2 linked regions of the Azospirillum brasilense genome follow. The protein of the gene in region 1 interacts with the protein of each later gene in a pairwise test. Links are inferred from orthologs where the notes say so. Each region holds a gene or a part of one and is shown on either strand. Other genes may lie near its edges.

Evidence for each region.
Region 2: the proteins of AMK58_RS12870 (region 1) and rlmN interact in binary tests that used the Escherichia coli proteins (3 or more experiments, as listed by UniProt). The link is inferred for Azospirillum brasilense from one-to-one orthologs.

The regions. Positions count from the first base shown.
Region 1 is NZ_CP012914.1:2,768,313-2,775,805, forward strand. What follows is about bases 2,827-5,763. They hold AMK58_RS12870 (DEAD/DEAH box helicase), read right to left. Parts: upstream 5,099-5,763; coding sequence 3,554-5,098; downstream 2,827-3,553. Other genes in these bases: AMK58_RS12865 (cobalamin biosynthesis protein), read left to right, coding at 2,827-3,257; mscL (large conductance mechanosensitive channel protein MscL), read right to left, coding at 5,352-5,763. Also shown: AMK58_RS12850 (sulfite exporter TauE/SafE family protein), read right to left, coding at 1-646; AMK58_RS12855 (hypothetical protein), read right to left, coding at 739-1,344; AMK58_RS30870 (hypothetical protein), read right to left, coding at 1,428-1,574; AMK58_RS12860 (ankyrin repeat domain-containing protein), read left to right, coding at 1,679-2,242; more of AMK58_RS12865, read left to right, coding at 2,250-2,826; more of mscL, read right to left, coding at 5,764-5,798; preprotein translocase subunit SecA, read right to left, coding at 5,949-7,493. UniProt on the Escherichia coli protein: DEAD-box RNA helicase involved in the assembly of the 50S ribosomal subunit at low temperature. Exhibits RNA-stimulated ATP hydrolysis and RNA unwinding activity. Acts before DeaD.
Region 2 is NZ_CP012914.1:285,152-292,590, reverse strand. The notes cover bases 1,311-4,193. They hold rlmN (dual-specificity RNA methyltransferase RlmN), read right to left. Parts: upstream 3,396-4,193; coding sequence 2,226-3,395; downstream 1,311-2,225. Other genes in these bases: AMK58_RS01355 (invasion associated locus B family protein), read right to left, coding at 3,474-4,037; AMK58_RS01365 (DUF805 domain-containing protein), read right to left, coding at 1,962-2,198; AMK58_RS01370 (hypothetical protein), read right to left, coding at 1,651-1,962; AMK58_RS01375 (argininosuccinate synthase), read right to left, coding at 1,311-1,531. Outside these bases: AMK58_RS01380 (methyl-accepting chemotaxis protein), read left to right, coding at 1-217; more of AMK58_RS01375, read right to left, coding at 296-1,310; AMK58_RS01350 (sigma-70 family RNA polymerase sigma factor), read left to right, coding at 4,453-5,028; AMK58_RS01345 (ChrR family anti-sigma-E factor), read left to right, coding at 5,025-5,711; AMK58_RS01340 (RNA methyltransferase), read right to left, coding at 5,740-6,324; AMK58_RS01335 (asparaginase), read left to right, coding at 6,453-7,439.

The sequences.
Region 1 (7,493 bases):
CCGCCAGCAGGCTCGGCAGCGTGCCCAGCGCGAAGGCCGCCATGCCCAGCGCCCCGGTCAGCGCGCTGCCGCTGGCCGCGGCCACCGCCACGGCGCCATAGAGAAGGCCGCAGGGAATGAAGCCGAGCGCCAGCCCCAGCCCGTAGCCGCGCCAGCCCGTGGGGTTGCCGAACAGGGGGCGGGCCAGCCGGGACACCCGGTCGCCCCACCAGCGCTGCACCGCGCCGTCGAGCTTCGGCACCCAGGCGGTCAGCCCCTTCACCGCATAGCCGAGGAAGAACAGCGCCGCGAAGGCCAGAAGCGCCACCGACAGCCATTTCAAACCCGGCAGCGCCCCGACATGGCCGGCGACCGCCGCCGCCGCCGCGCCGATCAGCGTGTAGGTGGTGCCGCGCCCCAGATGGTAGGGCAGCACCGCCGCCCCGGCCAGCCGGTGGAACTCGCTCATGCGCGAGGCCGGGACCTGCTCCAGCCGGGCGGTGACCTGGGCCAGCACGAAGGGTCCGCACATGCCCGCGCAATGGGTCGATCCCCCGACCAGCCCCGCGGTCAGCAGCGCGACCAGCAGCCCGCCGTCGCGGTCGATCACGACGGCGCACTGGTTGAGGCCGGCGTCGAGAAGCGTCAGGGCCGAGTGGGCGTCCAAGGCGGACCTCCGGTTGGAAGACCGCCCGTGTATAGGGGAAGCCCGCCGCGAAGGCCATGACCTGAGTCAACAGGCTCCGGACGCCGCCCCGCTCACCCCTCGGAACCGGACTGCGGCACCTCGTGCACCTCCACAGGCTGGGCGGCGTGGCGGTTCATGATCTCCAGCGCCTGCTGCTCGCGCCCGGCGTCGGCCAGATTGACCCACAGCAGGATGCCGCCCTTGTCGAGGTGCTGGAGCATCGGCTCGTTGCGCTTGTCGGTCAGCCAGTTCGACATGACCGAGCCCATGGCGCCGCCGCCCACCCCCGCCGCCGCCGCCGCGGCCGCCGCGGCCAGGGCCGTGCCGCCGGTCGCCAGGACGGCCCCGGTCGCCAAAATCGCCCCGACATAGGCGGGGAACCCGACCGCCACGCCCTTCACGCTGCCGACATCCTCCGGCGAGACGTAGGACTGGCGCGGCGCGTCGGGGTCGTGGGCGAGGTCCTCCGCCCGCTGCGGCACATGGCCGAGATGGTCGCGGATGGTCTCATCGTTGGCGAGCACGCTCAGCTCATGGCGCTGGAAGCCGGCCAGGGTCAGCTCGTCGACGACCTTCTGCAGGGCGTCGCGGCTGGCGAAGATGCCCACGGCCTCGCGCACGGCGCCGCGCAGATGGCTGCCGGAGCGGTTCGCGTTCACATCGTTCTCGAAGGTCATGGCGGTCTTCCCCTGTTGCGCTTCCCGGTTGAGCTTCAACCATGGGCGCGGAGCGGAGGTTCCCGCCGGGACACCGGGCGGCGTCAGGGCGTTCCCGCGGCGGCGGGCGGGGTCACCACGCCGCGCGGCTCCGGCATGGTGCCGAGGAACCACCACAGGCCCAGCGCGATCAGCGCGGCCTTCACCGCCAGGAACAGGGCGATGTGGCGGGCGAGCGGGTTGCGGACCATGGGCGGCTCCATTGCAGCGGGTCTCCGTCGCCAAACCGGGCCAAACTGGATAGTATCCCCAGCCGAAAGACGGATCACACACGGATCGCACAAAAGGACGCGCCATGAAACGGTTGCTGATGCTCAGCCTGCTGGCCCTCGGCCTGACCGCCCCCATCGCCGCGCCGGCCCTGGCCCAGATCAACCTTCTGGAAGGCCCCTCCATGGTCAAGGCGGTGACGTCCAACGACGCCAGCGCGCTGCGGCTGCTGCTGCTGAAGGGCGAGAACCCGAATCAGGTCGACGCCAGCGGGCGTCCCGTCCTGCTGCTGGCCATCGGCAACGGCCATCCCGAGCTGGTGCGGCTGCTGCTGGACGGCGGGGCCAACCCCAACCGCGCCGACAAGGCCGGCAACACCCCGCTGCATTACGCGGTGGAGGCCGACACGCCGGAGGCGGTGGACCTTCTGCTGACCAAGGGCGCCAAGGTCGACCAGGACAACCGCCAGGGCATCACCCCGCTGATGACCGCGGCGCGCTTCGGCCGCGTCGATCTGGTGGAGCGGCTGCTGAAGGCCGGGGCACAGGCCGACCGCACCGATTTCACGGGCCGCACGACGCTGAGCTGGGCGCAGGACAGCCGCAATGCCCGCGTGGCGAACCTGCTGCGTCAGGCCGGAGCGCGCTGAGGCCGCGATGGGCGACGCCCTGCTCACCTCCGTCCTCGGCGCCGCCCCCCTGAACGGTCCGGGGCCGCTGTTCCTGCTGCTGCTGGCCCTGGCCATCGACGCCGCCGCCGGCGACTGGATCGGGCGCGTCCTGCCCGACCCGGCGGCGCTGGCGCAACGCGTCTGCGCCTGGGCCGACCGGCGGCTGAACCGGGTGGAGCGCGGCAAGACCGCCCGCCTGCTGCGCGGTGCGCTGGTCGTGCTGGCGCTCGTGCTGGCCGCCGTCGCCGTCGGGCTGATCGTCGAGCGGATCGGCGCGCAGAGCCGCGGCTGGCTGCTGGAGCTTGCGGTGATCCTCGCCGCCCTGCGCGGGCGCAGCGCCTGGGCGCGGGTGCGGGCGGTGCGCCGCGCCCTGGACAAGGGCGGCGTCGCCCCGGCGCGGGAGGCCGTCGCCCCCCTCACCCGCCGTCACGCCTTCAGCCTGGACGAGCACGGCATCGCCCGCGCCGCCATCGAGGCCGCCGCCAAGGGCTTCGCCCGCAAGCTGGTGGCGCCGGTCTTCGGCTACGCCCTGCTGGGCGTGCCCGGCCTGCTGGTCTGGGCGGTGGTGGACGGCGCCGACACCGCGCTGGGCCACGCCGGCGTGCGGCACGAGCGTTTCGGCCAGACCGCGGCGCGGCTGGACGACGCGCTGAACGCCATCCCGGCGCGGCTGGCCGCGCTTCTCCTGGCGCTGGCCGCGCCCTTCGCCGGGGCGAAGGCCGGCGGCGCCTTCCGCACAATGATGCGGGACGGCGCTAAGGCGGCCTCCCTCAACATGGGCTGGCCGACCGCCGCCATGGCCGGCGCGCTGGGTCTGGCGCTGGGCGGGCCGCACCGCGACGGCGGCGTGGTCATCACCGAGCCGTGGATCGGCGAGGGCCGCGCCCGCGCCACCGCCGCCGACATCGGGCGGGCGCTGGCGGTCTACGCCGTGGCCGGGTTGATCCTGGCTTTGCTGGTGGCGCTGCTGCTGTGGGGGATCGCGGGCCTGTAAAGCGCGGGTGTGGGGGACAAGACTTCACACGGATTACACGGACGATTTCACGGATTACACGGATTACACGGATTACACGGATTACACGGATTTTTGTTTATCCGCTTACCGCCACCACTGGTGATTCGCGCAAGAGAAACAGATTTCCAATATTTATTATTCAAAAAAATTCGTGAAACCCGTGCGTCGATCCGTGAAATCCGTGTGAAGTCTTGCCCGCCACACTTCGACCCGACCAAGAAAAAAGGCGCGGCCCCGAAGGACCGCGCCTTTTTCACGTCAGCGGCGAACCGCTGTTACCACTTGGACGCCCGGTGCGCCGGCTTGCCGCCCTGGGAGTCGCGGCGGGCGTGGCCGCCGTGCTCGTTGCGGGCATGGTCGCTGCGGCCATGCTCGTTGCGGTTCATCGGACGGCCCTGCGGACGGCCACCCGGGGCGCCGTTCGGCTTGCCGCCCTCGGCACCGCCGTTGGCGTTGCGCACCCACGGCTTCTTGTTGTAACCGCCGCCGTTGCCGCCACCCGGACGGCCACCCGGACGACCCGCCGGACGGCCACCGCCGCCGGTCTGGAACGGACGCTGCGGCTCCAGACCCGGAACGACATGGATGTCGAGACGGGTGCCGGTGTAGCGCTCGATCCGGAACAGGGCGTCGCGGTCGGCGCGGGCGGCGAAGGAAACCGCCACGCCCGAGGCGCCCGCACGGCCCGTGCGGCCGATGCGGTGGACATAGTCCTCCGCCGAGCGCGGCAGGTCGAAGTTGATGACGTGGGTGATGTCGCGCACGTCGATGCCGCGCGCCGCCACGTCGGTCGCCACCAGCAGGCGGACCTGGCCGGTGCGCAGGCGCTGGAGCGTGCGGTTGCGCTTGAACTGGTCCATGTCGCCGTGCAGGGCGGCGGCGGCGTGGCCGGCGTCGCTCAGTTCCTCGGCCAGCGCATCGGCGTCGCGCTTGGTGGCGGCGAAGATGATCGCCTTGCCGACCTCGGGCAGGTCCGCGAAATGCTTCAGCAGGCGGCGCTTGTGGTCCATGTCATCGGCATGGTGCAGGCGCTGCTCGACGTTCACCGCGGTGGTGGCGCTTTCCACGGCGACGCGCACCGGGTTGCGCAGCAGGTTGCCGGCGAGCTGGGCCATGCGGCGGTCCAGCGTGGCGGTGAACAGCAGCGTCTGGCGGTTGTCCGGGCAGCACTTGGCGATGGTTTCCACATCGTCCAGGAAGCCCATGTCCAGCATGCGGTCCGCCTCGTCCAGGATCAGCACCTCGACGGCGCTGAGGTCGATGCGGTTGCGCGACACATGGTCGAGCAGGCGGCCCGGCGTGGCGACCATCACGTCCACGGCGCGCGACAGCAGGCGCAACTGGTCGCGGTAGGGCATGCCGCCGACGACGTCCACGATGTTGTACTTCATGAACTTGGCGTACTTGCGGGCGGCGTCGGTGACCTGCTTGGCCAGCTCGCGGGTCGGGGCGAGAACCAGCACGCGCGGAGCGGCCACGCCGAGGCGCGGCAGGTCGATGGTGCGGGTCAGCGCCGGCAGCATGAAGGCGGCGGTCTTACCCGTGCCCGTCTCGGCAGTCGCCAGAATGTCGCGGCCTTCCAGGGCCGGCGGAATCGCCTCGGCCTGGACCGGGGTCGGGGTGTTGTATTCGAACGCTTCCAGCGCCTTCACGACGAGCGGGTGGACGCCCAGCCCGGCGAAGGCGTTCGGGGTAACGGTGTCAGTCACGGTCGCGTCGGCGGCGGCAACCTCGGTGACGGCGGTCTCGACGACAGAAGTCTCGGCGACGGCGGTCTCGACAACGAGGGCGTCGGCGGCGGTCATTTCAATGGACGACAAGTAGGGTAACCTTTCCTCAGGACCAAGACGGCGCACGGCCGCCGCACCAGGATGGTGAGCGGTGGAACGCCGGCGTTTTCGCCGGGAGGAGGTCGGAAGAGGGAGAGGCGTCTGTCCGAAGCAACGGGCGACCGGGTCCCAAGGAAGGCCGTCCCGCAATATCAAAGCGCGTCTCGCTCAAGAGACGCGCGAGCCTCCAGCGATCAAGACGCCTTACATAATGGGTTGCGCTGCACAATCCAAGAAGATTCTTTCACGCCCCCGGTCGAGTCGTGTCCCCCGGGGCGGGTGCCTGCCGTGCGCGCAGCGCATCCCGGATCTCCTCCAGCAAAACCTCCTGGCGGGGCGGCGCCTTCGGCTTGGAATCCTGGAGGAAATGCAGGCGGTTGACCTGCCGCACGATGAGGAACAGCGCGCCCGCCACGATGAAGAAGTTGATGAGCGCGTTGATGAAGCGGCCGTAGTTGATGGTCGCCGCCCCCGCCGCCTCCGCCGCGGCGAGGCTCTCGTAATGGCCGCCGGACAGGTTGAGGAAGTAGTTGGAGAAGTCGATCCCGCCCATGATCCAGCCGATGGGCGGCATCAGCATGTCCCTGACCAGCGAATTGACGATGCCGGTGAAGGCCGCGCCGATGATGATGCCGACGGCCAGTTCCACGACGTTGCCGCGGCTGATGAAGGTCTTGAATTCCTGCAACATGGCTGCGCTCCCGCTTTTGATGGGAAGAACGCCACAGCCCAGCCGAAGTTTCCAGGGCCGCAAAAAGGAAAGGGGCCGGACCTTGCGGCCCGGCCCCGTCCGGAACATCCCCCTCCGGAATGTCCCCGGCGGCGTTCTTCGCGGCGGCGCTTAGCCGACCTTGCCGTGGCAGTGCTTGTACTTCTGGCCCGAGCCGCAGGGGCAGGGCGCGTTGCGCGGCGTGTTCGCCCAGGCGTTGGGGTCGGCCCCCGGCACCACCGAGGCGGCGGCCTCGCGACGGACCATCCCGGCGGGCAGCGGCGCATCGGCCGGCGGGTAGCCCTGGGCGGCCCCGGCTCCCGCTTCGGCCATCGCCAGCGCCGGGTCGTCGCGGCCCTCGTGCATCTCCTGCGGCGGACGGGCGTACAGCTCTTCCGGCTGCGGGGCGATGCGGATCTCGACATGCATCAGCACGGCGGTCACCTGCTCACGCAGGGTCGACAGCATGGTCTCGAACAGCTCGAAGGCTTCCCGCTTGTACTCGTTCAGCGGGTCCTTCTGGGCATAGGCGCGCAGGGAAATGCCCTGACGGAGATGATCGAGCTGGAGCAGGTGATCCTTCCATTCCTGGTCGAGGATCTGCAGCAGCAGGCTCTTCTCCACATGGCGCATCGTGTCGGCGCCATAAGTCTCCACCTTCTCCGCGTATTTGCGGTCGGCGGCCTCGCGGACGCGCTCCTCGATCTCCGGCTCGGCGATGCCCTCTTCCTTGGCCCAGTCGGCCACCGGCAGGTCCATGCCCAGGAGGCGGTTCACCTCCTCGTGCAGGCCGGCGATGTCCCAGGCCTCGGAGTAGGAGTTCGGCGGGATCGCCTTGTTGACCATGTTGGAAACGACCTGATGGCGCATCTCCAGGACGGTCTCGGCGATGTCCTCGGTGTCCATGATCTCGCGACGCTGCTCATAGACGACCTTGCGCTGGTCGTTCATGACGTTGTCGAACTTGAGCAGGTTCTTGCGGACCTCGAAATGGTGGGCCTCGACCTTGGTCTGGGCCTTCTCCAGCGCCTTGTTGATCCAGGGGTGGATGATCGCCTCCCCCTCCTTCAGGCCCAGGCGCTGGAGCATGCCGTCCATGCGCTCCGACCCGAAGATGCGCATCAGGTCGTCGTCCAGCGACAGGAAGAACTTGGAGGCGCCCGGATCGCCCTGGCGGCCCGAACGGCCGCGCAGCTGGTTGTCGATGCGGCGGCTCTCGTGCCGCTCCGTGCCGACGACGTAGAGACCGCCGGCCTGCTTGACCAGCTCGCGCGCCTCGGCCACCTCGGCCTCGATCTGCTTGATCTTGGCGTCGCGCTCCGGCCCGTCCGGCAGGTTGGCCAGCTCCATCTGGATGCGCATCTCGACGTTGCCGCCGAGCTGGATGTCGGTGCCGCGGCCGGCCATGTTGGTGGCGACCGTGACGGCGCCCGGACGGCCCGCCTGCGCGACGATGTAGGCTTCCTGCTCGTGGTGGCGGGCGTTCAGCACGTTGTGCGGAATGCTGCGCTTCTTCAGCAGCTCGGCGATCAGCTCCGACTTCTCGATGGAGGTGGTGCCGACCAGCACCGGCTGCTGGCGCTTGCGGGCGTCCTCGATCAGGTCGATGATCGCGTCGTATTTCTCCGACGCCTTGCGGTAGACCTCGTCGTCCATGTCCTTGCGCTGGACCGGCAC
Region 2 (7,439 bases), 2.5 Mb from region 1 along the record:
GCAGGGCGCGGCCACCGGCGAGATCGCCCGCAACGTCCAGCAGGCCGCCCACGGCACGACGGAAGTGTCGGGCAGCATCGTCCAGGTCCATCAGGCCGCGGTGGAGACCGGGTCGGCCGCCTCCCAGGTGCTGTCCTCGGCCGAGGAGCTGAGCCGGCAGGCGGAAACGCTCCGCCTGGAGGTCGAGCGCTTCCTCGTCAACATCCGGGCGGCGTGAGCGCCGCCCCACGGCCATTCCCAAAACGAAACGAGGGGGCCGAAGCCCCCTCGTTCCACATCCGGAATGGTCGCGCGCTTACTTGACGTTGGCGCGGGCCATGGCGCCCAGGCGCAGGCGGAGCGCGTTCAGCTTGATGAAGCCTTCCGCGTCCTTCTGGTTGTAGACGCTGTCTTCCTCGAACGTCACATAGTCCATGCGGTAGAGGCTGTTCGGCGACTTGCGGCCGACGACCGTGACGTTGCCCTTGAACAGCTTCAGGCGGACCACGCCGTTCACCGGCTCCTGGGTCTGGTCGATCAGCGCCTGGAGCGCCAGACGCTCCGGGCTGAACCAGTAGCCGCAGTAGATCAGCTCGGCGTAGCGCGGCATCAGCTCATCCTTCAGATGGCCGGCGCCGCGGTCGAGCGTGATGCTCTCCATCGCGCGGTGGGCGGCCAGCAGGATGGTGCCGCCCGGCGTCTCGTACACGCCGCGCGACTTCATGCCGACATAACGGTTCTCGACGAGGTCGAGGCGGCCGATGCCGTTCTCGCCGCCCAGGCGGTTCAGCTCGGTCAGCAGGGCCGCCGGGGACAGGGCCTTGCCGTCGATCGCCACGGCGTCGCCGCGCTTGAACTCGACCTCGACGTAGGTCGGGGTGTCCGGGGCCTTCTCCGGGGCGACGGAGCGGGTGTACATGTCCTCGAACGGCTCGACCCACGGGTCCTCCAGCGCCTTCCCCTCGTAGGAGATGTGCAGGAGGTTGGCGTCGGTCGAGTACGGGGCCTCGCCGCGCTTGTCCTTGGCGATCGGGATCTGGTTCTTCTCGGCGTAGTCGATCAGCCGGGTGCGGCTGTTCAGGTCCCACTCGCGCCACGGGGCGATGATCTTGATGTCCGGGCGGAGCGCGTAGTAGCCCAGCTCGAAGCGGACCTGATCGTTGCCCTTGCCGGTGGCGCCGTGGGCCACGGCGTCGGCGCCGACCTGGTTGGCGATCTCGATCTGGCGCTTGGCGATCAGCGGCCGGGCGATCGAGGTGCCGAGCAGGTAAGTGCCCTCATAGAGGGTGTTGGCGCGGAACATCGGGAACACGAAGTCCCGCACGAACTCTTCGCGCAGGTCGTCGATGAAGATGTTTTCCGGCTTGATGCCCAGAAGCTCGGCCTTCTTGCGTGCCGGCTCCAGCTCCTCGCCCTGGCCGAGGTCGGCGGTGAAGGTCACCACCTCGCATTGATAGGTTTCCTGAAGCCACTTCAGGATCACCGAGGTGTCGAGGCCGCCCGAATAGGCGAGCACCACTTTCTTGATCTGTTTGCCGGACGCACCGCTCATGGGACTACTCACGCGGGTGGGGAAAAATATCGGTGGCGGACAGTAGCCCTACGACCGATGCGAATCAATCGGTCCCGCTCATAAGTCACCTCTCCCCAGAGGGGAGAGGGTTGGAGCGCTCAATCCGTCCCGGCGTCGGCCGCGACGGTGTTCTCCGCGGCGGGGCGGGCGGGCGCCCGGTCCACGAAGGGCCAGCGGATGTAGGCGTAGAGCCACATCGCCAGGATGTCCGCCCCGTTGATCAGCAGGACCAGCGCCCACAGCGGGCTGCGCCCGCCCTTGGCCAGCACCCAGCCGCCGAAGATCAGCTTCAGCATCAGCAGGATCGCCATGACGAGGTTCGCCGTCCACGGGTCGGTGGACATGATGGCCGCCCAGGGCTGCCAGTAGACGGCGTTGAGCAGGGCGACGATGGACTCGAGCATCTCCATCACGCGGCCCTCCGCGCCTTGCGCGTCCGCGCCGGCCCGTCGACCAGGACGCGCGCCGGCCAGCGCCGCACCGTCAGCAGCCCCAGCACGCCGACCAGCCCGATCACCGGCACGAAGATCACCAACGCCCACCACGGCGAGAAGCCCGCCCGGCGGAAGATGCGCATCAGCGGCCAGACCGCCGCGGCGTTGAACAGGAACAGGATCAGGCCGGGATCGACGGCAAACTCAGGCACGGAGCACTCCCAGGGATAGGTCCGGCCTTATCCGGCCAGCGCCGCGTCCTTCTCGGCCAGCACCTTCTCGATGGCGGCACGGTCGGCGGCGGACAGGCGGACGGACGCGCTCTTCAACTGGCCGCAGGCGGCCATGATGTCCTCGCCGCGGGTGGTGCGGACGGGGCTGGCGTAGCCGGCGTTGTTGACGATGTCGCCGAAGACCTGGATCGCCCGGTCGGTCGAACGCTCGTAGGGGGCGCCCGGCCAGGGGTTGAAGGGGATCAGGTTGATCTTCGACGGGATGCCCTCCAGCAACTTGACCAGGGCGCGGGCGTCCGCCGGGCTGTCGTTGACGCCCTTCAGCATCACGTATTCGAAGGTGATGCGCCGCGCGTTGTTCAGGCCGGGGTAGGTGCGGCAGGCGTCCATCAGCTCCTTCAACGGGTATTTCCGGTTGATGGGCATGATGATGTCGCGCAGTTCGTCGGTCACGGCGTGCAGGCTGACCGCGAGGTTGACGTTCAGCTCCTCGCCGCAGCGCTTCATGGCCGGGACGACGCCGGAGGTCGAGAGCGTGATGCGGCGCTTCGAGATCGATATCCCGTCGCCGTCCATGACGATCTTCAGCGCCTTGGCGACGTTCTCGTAGTTAAAGAGCGGCTCCCCCATCCCCATCATGACGATGTTGGAGATCATCCGCCCGTCCGGCGGCGCCGGCCATTCGCCGAGCGCGTCGCGGGCCAGCATGACCTGCGCCACGATCTCCGAGGCGTCGAGGTTGCGCACCAAACGCTGCGTGCCGGTGTGGCAGAAGCGGCAGGTCAGCGTGCAGCCGACCTGCGAGGAGACGCAGAGCGTGCCGCGGTCCTCCTCGGGGATGTGGACGCTCTCCACCTCCTGCCCGTCGGGCATGCGCAGCAGCCACTTGCGCGTGCCGTCCACCGACTTCAGGTCGCGCACGACCGTCGGGCGGGCCACGGCGTAGCTCTCCGCCAGCGTCTCGCGCACCGGCTTGGCAAGCGTGGTCATCACCGCGAAGTCGGTGGCTCCGCGGTGGTAGATCCAGTGCCAAAGCTGGCGGGCCCGGAATTTCTCCAGGCCGACGGACAGCATTTCGGCTTCCAGCTCGTCGCGGGACAGGCCGACAAGGTTTTTGCGCCCGTCGGCGTCAACAGCCGGCAGGGCAAAGGCAGCAGCATGGTTGGAGGCGCTCATGGCCCCCTAAATAGGGCCACGAGCGTCCGGAGTCAAAAGACGAAACGAGGAGCGACCAAGTGAAAAGAGCAGCGCTGCTCAGCGCTTCACGCCGCAGGCCTGGTTGATCGCGTCGTAAGCCTGGGCGAAGCCGTCGGTGCCGTAGGTGTCGGTGGTCTTCGTGCCGCGGGCCGAAACACCCTTCACCACCATGGACTTGCCCTTGGCGTCGCGCATCGCGGCGGTGACGGCCTTGTCGGTGTCGGCGTCGCGCGCCCAGGCGGTCTCGCCGTCGGTGAACAGCTTGAAGGACTTGCCCCCCACGTCCACCGTGGACTCGCTGTCCTTCTTCAGGGGATAGCCGACGACGACGCTGACGACGTCCAGCGCCTTCTCCGCCGGGCGGTGGGTCACCAGCACATAGATGTCCCCGCGCTTGGCCGCGGCGGGTTCCTTCTTCTTGGGCTGACTGGACAGGTAGCAGACCTTGTGCCCGCCCTCGTCGAAGGCGAAGGCGTTCCAGTCCTTGAAGGTCCCCAGCAGGCGCGGGTCGGCGGCGGCGGCCGTGGTGACGGTGCCCATGGTGACGGCGGCGGCGAGGATCGGACCGGCCAGAAGCAGAGCGGCGCCGGCGGTGCGACGGATGGTGCGGATGGGCAACATCGGTTGGCGAAGGCTCGAATGGTTTCGCGGACGGGTTCGGGAGTGGGGCGGACCCTACCCCAATTCGGTGAAGCTTTCCAGGGCCGCCGCCCTGTCCCGGCGGCGAAGTCACGGGTTGTCCCAACGGCCGGTCCTGCAATCGATCGCTCGATTTCGTATCGAAAGCCGGTGATCCGATGGCCCGCGGGGTGCGTAGAAGACCCATCGAACCTCAAGTCCAACGCCCGACGGAACGTCGCAGCCCCCCATGACACCCTTGGCCGCCCGAGCAGACGACTGCGCACAGGACACGGGGGAGCGCCAAACACGCTTTGCAGCGGGGCGCTCCGCGCACCATGTGTTGCGGGGCTTGCCATCTTGCGCAACGCCCATGCGCGCAGAGACGGCGCCCCCGAAGACGTGCCCGAAGACGTGGATGCAGGATCTTGGTTCCCCAGCCGCCGGCGCCGACCGGACCTTCGAAGAGCTGCTGACCGCGGTCGGGCGGGACCGCGACCGCGCGGCCTTCGCGGCGCTGTTCGGCCATTTCGCCCCGCGGCTGAAGGCCTATCTGCGCCGCCAGGGCTGCGACGCGGGCGGTGCGGAGGAGTTGGTGCAGGACGTGATGCTGTTGGTGTGGCGCCGCGCGGAAACCTATGACCCGACCCAGGCGTCCGCCGGCACCTGGGTGTTCACCATCGCCCGCAACCGGCGGATCGACGCGCTGCGGCGGGAACAGCGGCCCGAGATCGACCCCGCCGACCCCACGCTGGTGCCCGACCCGATGGAGAGCGCCGACGACGGGGTGGCGGCGCGGGAGACCGCCGGACGGCTGCGGGCCGCGCTGAAGACCCTGCCGCCGGAACAGGCCGACCTGCTGCGTCTGGCCTATTTCGAGGACAAGCCGCACAGCCTGATCTCCGCCGAACAGGGCATTCCGCTGGGCACCGTCAAGTCGCGCCTGCGGCTGGCCATGGAACGGCTGCGCAAGGCCATGAGGGACTCCCGATGACCGTGCCCACCCACCATCCCGGCGACACCCTGCTGATCGACTATGCCGGCGGCGCTCTGGGCGAGGCGGCGTCGCTGATCGTGGCGACCCATCTGGCGCTGTGCCCCTGCTGCCGCCTGAACGTCGCCGAGATGGAGGCGGTCGGCGGCGCCCTGCTGGAGAGCATCGAGCCGGAGGAGGTCGATCCCGCCTGCCTGGAGACGGTGCTGGCCCGGCTGGACGACCTGCCGCCCCTGCCCCGCGCACCCCGGCCGAAGCTGGTCTGCCAGCCGGCCGAGGTGCCGCTGCTGCCCGAACCGCTGCGCCGCTACGTCGGCAGCGACCTGTCGCGCCTGCCCTGGAAGCGGCTGATGCGCGGCATGGACTGCTACGACATCCCTCTGGGGTCCGGCTCCGGCTACGATTCCGAACGCCGCGGCAAGGCCCGGCTGATGCGGCTGGCCAGCGGCGTCGGACCGCCCCACCACACCCACCGGGGGATTGAGCTGACGCTGGTGCTCGACGGCGGCTTCACCGACGATCTCGGCCAATTCGCCCGCGGCGACCTGTCCGTCGCCGACGACTCCGTGCGCCACCGCCCGGTGGCCGACGAGGAGGGCTGCCTGTGTCTGGCGGTGACCGACGCGCCACTTCATTTCACCGGCGCGCTGGGGCTAATCCTCAACCCGTTTGTGAAGTTCTGAGCCGGATCACCCCTCGTCGCGGACGGCGTCAGTCATCGTCGCTGACGATCACGGGCTTCTGGATGCCGCGCATGCGGCGGCGGCGCTCCGGGTTGCGCATGATCTGGCGGCCGTGCTGGTGATCGCGCAGCGGCTCGGTCGGGCCGCCGACGCGCACCGGGCGTTCGGCGAAGCGGCCCAGGCTGATCATCCGGTCGTACATCACCAGCGCGCCGGCCACCCCGACGTTGATGCAAAACTTCATCGGGATCTTCACCGTGAAGTCGCAGCGCTCCAGCAGCGGCTCGGACAGGCTGCCGCGCTCCGGCCCCAGCACATAGGCGGCGCGGGTCGGGTGGCGGAAGCTGGGCAGTTCCACCGCGTCCTCGGTCAGCTCCACCCCGACGAGCTGGCAGTCCTTGGGCAGGGCCAGATCGGCCACCCGGTCGTAGACGTAGAGCGGCAGATGCTCCGTGGCACCCGAGGTGTCGACGATGTGGGCCTCGTGCAGGTCGGGTTCCGGGTCGATGGCGAAGAAGAAGGAGGCGCCGAAGGCGTGGGCGGAGCGCATCAGGTTGCCGACGTTGCCCGGCTTGCTGATCCGCTCCACCCCGATGGCGAAGTATCCACGCATGGCTTGCACAATCACTCGTAGTTTCGGCCCGCATACACGGCGGATCGGCCGCGAATCGGCCATGATCCGGCGGGTCCGACGGTGCGACACCTTGCCTCGCGACCCGGAGAGAGGCAAGCTCTCCACCCATGAGCCACGACCATTCCTCCTGCTGCGGCGGCCACGGTGACCACCACGGCCACGCCGACCATAACCACCCCGCCGAGGGGCACGCCGACCTGTCCGGACCGCCGGAGGCGCCGATCCTCGTCGAGGTGACGCGCGGCGGCATGGTGGAATCCGTCCATCGCGGGCGCGCCTGCATCGTCGATTCCGACGGGCGTGTGCTGGCCCAGTGGGGCGACATCCAGGCGCCGGTCTACCCGCGCTCCGCCATCAAGGCGATCCAGGCGATCCCGCTGGTCGAGACGGGCGCGCTCGACGCCTACGAGCTGGGCGACCAGGAGCTGGCGCTGGCCTGTTCCTCCCACCACGGGGAGATCCGCCACACCCGCATCGCGGAGGCCTGGATCAAGCGCATCGGCCTGACCGTGGGCGATTACGAGTGCGGGGCGCATCTGCCGACCGACACCGAGACCGCCCACGAGATGATCCGCCACGGCGAGACGCCGACCGCCTTCCACAACAACTGCTCCGGCAAGCACGCCGGCTTCCTGACCACCGCCCTGCACAAGGGCGAGCCGACCAAGGGCTATGTCCGCTTCGACCATCCGGTGCAGCAGCGCATCCTCGGCGTGATGGAGCAGATGACCGGCCAGGACCTGTCGCAGGCCCCCTGGGGCGTCGACGGCTGCGCCATCCCGACCATCGGCATCCCGCTGGGCGCCATCGCCTACGCCATGGCCCGCATCGGCGACCCCAAGGACCTGCCCGATTCCCGCGCCGAGGCGGTGGCCCGCATCCGCCGCGCCTGGCGGTCGCACCCACACCTGATCGCCGGCAAGGACAGCTTCGACACCGGCATGATGCAGGCGGCGGGCGGCTTGGTGCTGGTCAAGGGCGGGGCCGAGGGCGTAGGCTGCGCCGTCCTGCCCAAGCAGGGGCTGGGCATCGCCCTGAAGATCGACGACGGCACCCCGCGCGCCCGCGAGGTCGCCCTGGCCGCCCTGATCCGC